3 regions of the Paenibacillus sp. NPDC058898 genome follow, and region 3 is predicted to be linked to each of the others. Evidence: predicted binding sites of a transcription regulator. Region 3 holds the regulator's gene; each other region holds the start of a gene.
The links. The regulator Rex, encoded in region 3, represses fermentation and respiration genes when NADH is low (regulators of the CRP and FNR family bind a similar motif). The targets are predictions, from matches to a motif close to TTGTGAAATATTTCACAA.
Positions count from the first base shown of each region.

Region 1: the regulator Rex is predicted to act here: its motif matches at 1,492-1,509, upstream of ACOZB4_RS32875 (DUF438 domain-containing protein).
Region 2: the regulator Rex is predicted to act here: its motif matches at 1,666-1,683, upstream of ACOZB4_RS15255 (polymer-forming cytoskeletal protein).

Region 1 is NZ_JBMOSM010000026.1:20,730-24,016, forward strand. It holds gene ACOZB4_RS32875 (DUF438 domain-containing protein) at 148-1,404, opposite strand; gene ACOZB4_RS32880 (DUF2642 domain-containing protein) at 1,859-2,182, opposite strand; gene ACOZB4_RS32885 (hypothetical protein) at 2,459-2,659, shown strand; gene ACOZB4_RS32890 (lytic polysaccharide monooxygenase) at 3,261-3,287, shown strand, end outside.
Region 2 is NZ_JBMOSM010000005.1:73,850-77,136, reverse strand. It holds gene argH (argininosuccinate lyase) at 1-702, shown strand, start outside; gene ACOZB4_RS15260 (alpha/beta hydrolase) at 842-1,615, opposite strand; gene ACOZB4_RS15255 (polymer-forming cytoskeletal protein) at 1,943-2,671, shown strand; gene ACOZB4_RS15250 (VanW family protein) at 2,857-3,287, opposite strand, start outside.
Region 3 is NZ_JBMOSM010000016.1:55,897-59,183, forward strand. It holds gene ACOZB4_RS29165 (amidohydrolase) at 1-1,059, opposite strand, end outside; gene ACOZB4_RS29170 (redox-sensing transcriptional repressor Rex) at 1,034-1,699, opposite strand; gene dinG (ATP-dependent DNA helicase DinG) at 1,772-3,287, opposite strand, start outside.

The DNA.
Region 1 (3,287 bases), on a different contig from region 3:
AGGAAAACTATGCCTATTTGGAAGAAAAGCAAGTCATATAGCGCTAAAAATATTTCCCATTGGGCGGTCATAGTAACACAAGTTAAACAGCCAGTGTCCGATTGTTTTCGGCCACTGGCTGTTTCGACTTGTAACCGGCTTCTCTCCTTACGGAGAGAGTATCCGTTTTTGACCTGTGAGTTCCTGAATCGGCTTAATGTTTTGAGTGAATTCAAGCGTACCTAAATAGTTCCCTTCTTCATCCCTTACGGCAAAATAGCGAATGTAAACAAATTTATCTTTAACCGGGATCCAGAAATCTTCTGCATCTTTGACACCTGCCTTGAAATCAGCAAGCAGCTGATTGACGACAGGAACGCTTTGCGGAGGATGGCAGTTCTGAACACTTCTGCCGATTACCGCTTTGGTACGAACGAAGATTCGTTCTTTTCCCTGTGAAAAATATCGAACGATATCATTTTCATCGATAAAGGTTAGGTCGACTGGTAAATGGTTTAAGATAGATTCCATCTGTCTGACCGATAAAATGCCTGTACTCATTCGGATATATCCCTCTTGCAGCGGAGAAGACCCCAATCCCTGATCTGCGCCAGGTTCAGCTGCTCTTTCGGGAATCCATTCTTGATCGGGCGCAATTAAGCAATAACCGACTTCTTCGCTTTGGGCAGCAATTTGAAGCCATTCGTCTTCCGTCAACTTTTCCAGAGCCATTGGTAATAAGATATGTTCCTCTTTATAGATCATTTCTGTTACTTCGGTTAAGACTCGTTTTGCCAGATCCACTACAGTCTCGGCATTGCCATCAAAGTGAGTGAGTTTGGATTTCACTTCTTTTATTCCCAATCGGATACCGTCATCTACTGCCCACATCACCTTGGTGGGTCCATAGATCCCATATTTCTCGAGAAAAGGAAACAGCATATTTTCTTTGCGGCTGTAGTGTTTATCTACATCATAGAGGAGACTGAAATCCTCTAGCAATTTGAGGCGGTTTGCCTCTCCTTGATCCTTAAGAAATTGATCCAGATGCAGGGCGATTCTGAAATTTGCCAGTCGATCAATTTCTCGGTTCTCCATTTTAAAGGTATGCACTGGATGTCCAGGCTGCTCTTCCGGTTGATGAGCTCTGTGAATGTCTTGGATGGAACCTTTGAATACGGCAGCATGCACACTGCACAGTCGCTGTACCTCGGTTACGGGTATTCCTTCCTCCTGCATCAGCACTTGCTCCAGCTCCGAAATCTCATCAACGGAAATTTCCCCTACGGCTTGATTAAATTTGGCCTTTACTTCCTCCACGCTTTTTCCATAGTGCAGCTCTTTAATGATATCCTTGAGCATATTTATACGGGCCGTTCGATGAGCAGAAATTCCTTCCTCACGGTTATTAATGAATTCACTCATGTTCATCACCTCTGTTTTGTTTCAATATATAAAGATGAATTTCTATTCTGTTTACATCTCTAAACTAGCATCCTCATGCTCCATGACTTGTGATTAAAAGCACATAGGGAATGAAAATTCATTGAACAAAGAGAGGTGATCCGTTTCTTCGAAAAGTGACGAGTCGCTTTCTAAAAAGATGGGAAACCAGATAAAAATACAATATGATTACGGATGTCCATATTACGCCAGGCAATATACATGACCTGGTTCCTTATCTGTCCCGAATAGATCGGCAACAACAAACGATTAAGACATCACCGGGTTGATTTGGATATTTGTAAGACTTTTACGAAAACAAAAAGAGCACCGAAACGGTGTCTTTTTTCGTATTGATCTTAACCATGAACAATTCCTAGCCCTTCCTTGATGAAGATTTCGTCCAAAGCCTCGTAGATCGGCTCTCGTCCATTGTTTATTTCTCTTCTGCTTTTTCAAAATAAACGATTTCACTTAATCGAATGTGATGCTTTTTTCCATGGACTACAAGAGCTACGTGATCAATGAAAACATCATCCAGAGTACCTACCAATTTGCCGACAGTTGTCGTGATGGCAATCATTAGCCCTATGTGCTGGATCAAATGCTCAGTGAATTTGGGTTCCACAGTTGTCGTATACATAACATTTTTTGGTAATACTGAAGTTTCCTTGCGCTGTACATTTTCATTCCGATAATATTGCGGAGCTGGGAATGGGGCATATGGTCGCGGATAGCCATAGTACATAAATCTATTCATGAGTTGCATACTCCTTTGTCATAATTTGAAAAACACATCTATATAACATATGACAAATACCTATGTGGTGTTCCAGAGAAGTGTTGTGCAAAATAAGAAAGCCGTAGATGGGATATCCTTTCCCCTCATAAAGTTCGGATGATAGGGGCGTAAATTCTTCAATCTCCTCGAGTATTTTCACCCAGATTAGGCTAATATCACAGGAGATTTTCGGGCTATCGACATATATTATTATTGCCTAGATCGAACACCAAATCTAAAAAGGAGTGTGTTATTTTGTCCGAAGCGGTTTATTTACAAAATAGGTCTTACGATCCTGAACAAATGGCTGGTTATCATTTTGTGAAAGCTGAACATTTTGAGCGAATGAAGATGGCTTGCGCGGGCAATCCGCCGTTCTTTTATAAATATGCCGAGCAAGAATATTACCATAAAGCACTTGCGCACCGTTATAAAGGTATGGGTGGCTGGATGTAATAATGCGAGTTGACCAAATTTTCAATGAGTCCGTTCATTTAACCGATTCCGGTTGGCGTTTCCGGAGGTGAAACAGCATCTTGATATACGGTCGGCTTTACGGCTATTTTACTTCGCACAGTTTCGGACTACATTTTAACCATAAAAAATGCGAAAACCCGCTCTATGGGCGGGTTTTATATATGGAGCCGAGGGGAGTCGAATCCCTGCATCGAAAGCGAAACCCCGACACCCCGTAACGTCATCCTGAATGTCTTCTTCAGTTAATCCTGGGAGAAGATGTGGATGTTTCACACTCTTCTGGTTCTCATTAACTATTGCAGTGTACAAAAGCCTGTTATAAAATGTCTTTAAATTGCTTTTAATTCCATAATTACCCTAAAATGTGATCCGCTTATATTTTACCACCTACGTCAGAAATCCCCTCTTATTCACCAACACAATCATTTATTACACCAACCATTAGTTATTTATGTTCACTTATTGAGCATACATATTGACCTGGATGGAGGTGAGAAAATACGTCGTTATGCCATCAAGGTACGAATGATCGTTTGGTTCTTCGTGCACAGTTTATCTAAAAGAGGAGGTTTTTTTATTGATGTTAACCCTACGTTTTCCCAATTCC
Region 2 (3,287 bases), on a different contig from region 3:
CTCTCGGATGCTTCCATCATCATGATGCACTTGTCTCGCTTAAGCGAGGAGCTGGTGCTCTGGAGCAGCACGGAGTTCAACTTCATCGAGCTGGACGATGCGTTCTGCACAGGCAGCAGCATTATGCCGCAGAAGAAGAACCCGGATGTGCCAGAGCTTGTCCGCGGCAAAACCGGACGGGTTTACGGCAACCTGATGGGTCTGCTGACCGTGCTGAAGTCGCTTCCGCTTGCTTATAACAAGGACATGCAGGAAGATAAAGAGGGCATGTTCGATACGGTGGCTACGCTGGAAGGCGCATTGCAGCTGTTCGCGCCGATGATCGCCACGATGAAGGTCAACAAAGGCCGCATGCGCGAAGCGGTGAACACTGACTTCTCGAATGCAACGGACATTGCGGACTTCCTGGTCGGCAAAGGGCTTCCTTTCCGCCAGGCGCACGAAGTGATCGGCAAGACTGTATTGTACTGCATTCAGAACAATAAGTATCTGCTGGACCTGACGCTGGACGAGTTCAAGCAGTTCTCGGAGCTGTTCGACGACTCCATCTATGGCGTGCTTCAACCGGAGACGGTGGTCAATGCGCGTAACGTATATGGCGGTACGGCAACCGAACAAGTGAAGGCGGCTATTGATCGCAGCGTGCAGACCCTTCAGACCACGGAAGAATGGTTGGGTCTCCGCCAAGGGAATGTTGAGTAAAGGCATATTACGGTAGAAAAAATAGAGGTGGATCGGCAAACGATAAGTTTGCTGATCCACCCTTTTTTATGATATCAGAAATGAACCTCATAGAACCGAAAACGAACTGCTGGCATGTCATGGTGTGTCTATAGGTTTATCAGGCCTTCAGTGGAAGCCACTTTAGCACATCTTGAATGCGGGTATCCCAATATCCCCAGTCATGATCGCCCGGGCCTTCCTGATAGGTGAGATTGAGAGAGGTTTCTTCGCAGGCTTTGCGGAACACTTGATTGTCTTCATAGAGAAAGTCTTCGGTTCCGCAGCATTGATACAGCAGCGGCTTAGGCCCCTCCGATCGTTCGACTTGCTGAAGCAGCCACAACAGATCGTTGTCGGTATCGGAAATGTCTCGATCTCCGTAGACTAATCGATGTTCAAATAAGGCCTCATTCCTCCGGATATGACCCGCCATATCGAGCGCGCCCGACAAACTAGCAGCCGCGGAAAAGGTTTCCCGGCAGCGGAACGCCAGCTTGAATGCTCCGTATCCGCCCATGGACAAGCCGGCGACAAAGTTATCTTCCCTCGCGTGGGATAACGGGAAGAAGGAACGGGCAATGGCCGGCAGCTCCTGACTGATGAAGGTCCAGTATTTGCCGCCGTATTCCATGTCGGTATAGAAGCTGCGGTGAACTTGCGGCATCACGACGGCAATGCCCATCTCGGCCACATAGCGTTCGATGGAGGTTCTGCGCAGCCAGATGGAATCGTCGTCGGACAGGCCGTGCAGTAGGAAGAGCGTCGGATGCAGACCGCTTTTGGCATGATTGGTCATACCGATCTGCGAAGAGGTTTGCTGAGGGAGAATGACGGTCATGGACGTGCTGAGACCGAGTACCTCCGAGTAAAAGCGACATTGCATAAGAGCCATGATGATGTATCCCCTTTCACTTTAATAAATGAGAGATCAATGACGAGCCTATTTGAATCATATCACAATCAATCTCCCTTGCTCCAAGCAAATCCGAACCATCATTTGCAGGAAAAGACGAGGAAAGTGCCTGAGAACGCCTCGGTCTTGGGACCGAGGTGAAGTTCAGCCATCGGGCTGTTCTATGAATAGCGGGGGTGTGGTATCTTAGAGGGAGATTATGACTCCACCTGGTGGAGGACGGACATTTATTGTAGAAATAACTGTTGTGATGAAGAAGTTAAGATATAGATAGTGATTACTTTGTAAATCTGGAGGAGGATACTCATGATACCACATGACGACAAGCTGTCCGATTTGAAGATTACGGGAACCGGAAGTTCAAGCGGCGGCCAATACGATAAGGTGCGCATTGACGGTGCCGGGCAGGTGAATGGAGATCTGGATTGCCGAGAATTAATAGGCAATGGAACGATGAGTGTTAGTGGCGCCGTCGCTGCCCGTACGATTCGCGTGAACGGTTCGGGAACCATTAAGGGGGCTGTGGAGTCTGAGGAGATGCATGTAGCCGGCAGCCTGAGTTTGAAGGATGGATTGCGCAGCCGCTCCATCTTTATCGGGGGGCATTGCAGCATTCACGGAGATTCCGAATCGAAGAAGCTTGAGGTCACCGGAAACCTGAGAAGCCGTGGTGACGTGCGGAGTGAATCAGCCACGTTTCAAGGGGGGTTTAAGATCGATGGCCGCCTGCATGTTGGAACAGCGGATATCCGAGTATTGGGCCGCTGCCTTGCACAGGAAATCGTTGGAGACCGGATAACGGTCCGCAAAAAAGGGAAGCGGCTCTGGGAAATGCTGTCCTTGCCTTTACGGGGAACACGGCTGGAGGCTCGCATTATTGAGGGCGATGTCCTTGATCTCGAGTATGTTGAAGCCGATATCGTCCGCGGTAACCGGGTGATCCTAGGCAAAGGGTGCGAGATTCGGCAAGTGGAGTACAGAGATGAACTGTCACAGCATCCGGAAGCCGAGGTCAGAGCATCTCGGCGGTTTTAAGGGTAACAACGATGCCCTTCCGGATGGGACATCTGAATGCCGAGCTGATTGAAGGCGAGGATATCCGTCTGGTGAATACGAGAGCTGCTATAAAGTCGATACATTACATTGAAATAACGGCAAGGCAAACAGCCCGGATTCGCGGTTCTATCGCGAATCCGGGCTGTTCCATGTTGTCTTCAGGTTTACGGGGCACTGATACCGTCCTCAACCACTTCCTCTTTCGGGGTATCATTCGCTTCAGGCAGTTGGACATCGTTCGTCGGATTAATGGCAACGATGCTGTTCTGGGGGCGGTAGGTATCCTTGGATATTTTGACGTTCTCCACAACTTTGCCGTTTACTTTCTTGGCTCGGTAGGTTTCAACCACATAGCCTGGCTTCCCGTTCTGAACCACCTGCTTGAGTCCTGGCGGCAGCGAGTTATTGTGAATGACCTTCTCTGGTGATGGCAAGGTTTCAACGGTCGTGGACACAAGCTCATATTCCGTATTTTCCGGGAAGGTGCCAAACATCTTTAGTGTTAAATTACCGTGCGATACCTCCGATAAAATAAGCAGATGCTTGCCTGTATTGTTCCGGAAGCGAAAATTTATCGCCCCCTCGGCAAAAGTGG
Region 3 (3,287 bases):
GTTGAGGAAGGCTGACTTGGCTCCATACTCTGTACCCATCCGAAGCGCTTCGGATGCAGGAATTGCGGTTGGATCCCCGCTTACCCCTTTATGGATCAATGCCGCCAGACGCATCTCTTCAAACATATCCAGATTATTATTGCTCGCAGGTCCATCGGTACCCAGCGACACCGTTACGCCAGCTTTCAGCAGTGCAGGCACGCGAGCGATGCCGCTGGCAAGCTTCAAATTGCTGCCTGGATTATGCGACACCATAACTTGATGCTTGGCCAGGATTTCGATTTCTTCATCGGTCAGATGGACGGCATGCGCAAGCAGCGTTGGCCGGGAGAACATGCCAAGCTTCTCCAAATGGGCAACAGGGCGAAGTCCGTAGTCTTTTACATTCTGAGCTACTTCCGTTTCCGTTTCGGACATATGCGTATGCAAAGGCAGATTCAAATCATGGGATGCCTGAACGAATTTTTCGATGAAATCCGGCGGGCACGTATAAGGTGCATGCGGTGAAATCATCGTCGTAATTCTCCCGTCAGCCTTGCCATGCCAGTCTTTCGCGAATACCACCGCCTCATCCAGCTTCTGCTGCTGCACCTCAGGCGGACACAATCCGATGACGCCGCGCATTAGGACGCCGCGCATTCCTGAGTCCTGCACAACCTTGGCAACCTGATCCATATGATCATACATATCCACAAATGTCGTGGTTCCGCCTTTGATCATCTCCAGCACGGAGAGTGCGGTTCCCCAGTATACATCGTCGGCCGTGAATTTGGCTTCCATAGGCCACATTTTTTCCTGAAGCCATACCTGCAGTGCCAGATCGTCGCCATAACCGCGGAGCAGGGACATCGCCGCATGTCCGTGCGTGTTCACTAACCCCGGTAGGAAAAACAGATGAGTTCCGTCGATAACTTCTGTTCCCTCTTGGATGGTTGGCTCTTCTTCACCCAGATAGGTTATGCGGTCATTCTCCACAACCATATATCCGCGTAGCACGGTTCTTCCTTCCTCTAATACCGCAAACGTTCCGTTCTTAACCATCCACTTCGTTATCGTCATGTCCTGCATCCTCCTTGCCGTTATCCAAATAATAGGCCAAACTCTGCAAATCTGTAGTAAAATCAGCCGTATGAATCCTGATATGGGATGGGGCTTTCAGGATGGTTGGCGCAAAATTCAGGATAGCCTCGATGCCTGCGGCGATAAGCTGATTGGCTACATTCTGCGCTTCAAAATCCGGAACGGTGATTATCCCGATACGAATGCCGTACTCATGAACCGTCTTCTCCAGTTCCTCCATCGGCTGTACAACCAAATTGTTAATTTTCATACCAACTTTGGGAGAATACGAATCGAAAACCGCCACAATCTTCATATTGTCCTTCAGAAATGCATTGTAATTCGATAATGCATGTCCAAGATTACCGGCCCCAATCAATGCGACATTGATCTTCTGGTCCAGCTTTAGAATCTGGCGAATTTTCTCGATCAGATAAGATACGTCATATCCGATCCCTTTCCGTCCAAAATCACCGAAATACGCTAGGTCCTTACGAATTTGAGCAGGATTGAGGTCCAGTTTTTGTCCCAGTTCCTGGGAGGAAACCGTGGAGACCTCCCTTTTCTGAAGCTCATTCAAATAGCGCAAGTATACAGGTAATCTGCGGACCACGGCTTCCGAAATTTTTTCCGATTTCATTCATGCTCCCCCTAATAATAGGTTAATAACTACATTTTTTTGTGACAGATCATTTCGTTCATTGTTTCACTTTTATTCAGCTTGGTTCTCTATGCCTGCCTCTTCCTGCAGCCATTCCGAAATTCGGGGAACGATCCCCTCTGTCGGCATGTGCTCCATCTTCGGCCCCGGCAAAGAATATAAGAAATATTTCCCGTAATAGGATTCAATGACCCGGGTATCGTAGACAATGACAATCCCCTTATCTTGCGCGGTCCGCACCAGTCGGCCAAATCCCTGTTTGAAGCGAATGACCGCTTGCGGAACCGAAAGTTTCATGAACGGGTTCTTCTTCTGCTGCTGCAGCAATTCGCTCTTGGCTTCGACCAAGGGATGATTCGGCGGCTGGAACGGCAGCCGGACGATCGCAAGGCAAGTGAGCGCCTCCCCGGGTATGTCTACCCCTTCCCAGAAGGAGCTCGTACCCAGCAGGACCGAAGCGCTGCTATCCTGGAATCTCCGGATTAACTTGGTACGGCTGGTTCCGTCCATCCCTTGTCCCAGTACCGTAATATCGCTGGATGCCAGCGCCTCCTTCAACGGCTCGTGAACCTGACGCAGCATGCGGTACGAAGTGAACAGCACAAGCATGCGGCCATGCGTAGCGATTGCCGTATCGGCCAATGATTGCACAAGTGTATTCACAAAGAGTGCATCCCCGACCGAGCCCTTCACGCTCGGAAAATCGCGCGGCACGACAAGGAGGGCCTGCTCCCTGTAATTAAACGGGGACGGCAGCAGAACCGTGTTCAGGTTGCCGCTATCTGCCGCTTCCTGAAGACCCAAGTTCTCGATCATGAACTGAAACGATTTATCCACCGACAAGGTCGCCGATGTCAGGATCACGCTTTGTTTCTTGTCAAAAAACAATTCCTTCAAGTGAGTGCTAACATCGACAGGCACTGCATAAAGCTGCAGCGATTTGCCGCGGAAATTCCCGTTAGCCTCCATCCAGTATACCGTGCCTTCATCATTCAGAGCCATGAAGGACCTCAGGTCATCGCGGTGTGCGGCCAGGTCCTTAAACAGACCCGATAGGTCTGTTAACAAACTGTCCGCGCTGTAGTCGTCCAGATCTTCCTTCATCTCGGCGATCAGCTTGTCACCCTTGCGAACGACATCGCCCAGCGTCACATGAATTTGATGCTCCAACTCGGCCAGCGAACCCCAATCCTTCGGCTTCTTCAGAGGCGATAAGCGAAGCGAGAATTGACCGGCATCCCCCGGAGTCGCGTCTCCGCGTTCCGGAAGCAGTCCGAACAATTGATCGCTGAGCCGGTCCCAATTCTCTTTTGCGGTGATCAGATCCGGATAAATCCGGTCTATGATGGAGGACCACTCGACAGCCTTCTCATGCGATGATGCTTGCAGCAGCTGGCGAAGAGCCGGAAGCTGACCGCTGCGGCTGTCTTTGTACATACGAGTCAGCGTATGGACCACCGAAAAATATTTCATCTGCAAGCCAAGGTGCTTGCCAGCGACGTCCTCCAGATGATGCGCTTCATCAATGACGAGACGCTCATAACTCGGAAGCAGCTGATGATTCGCT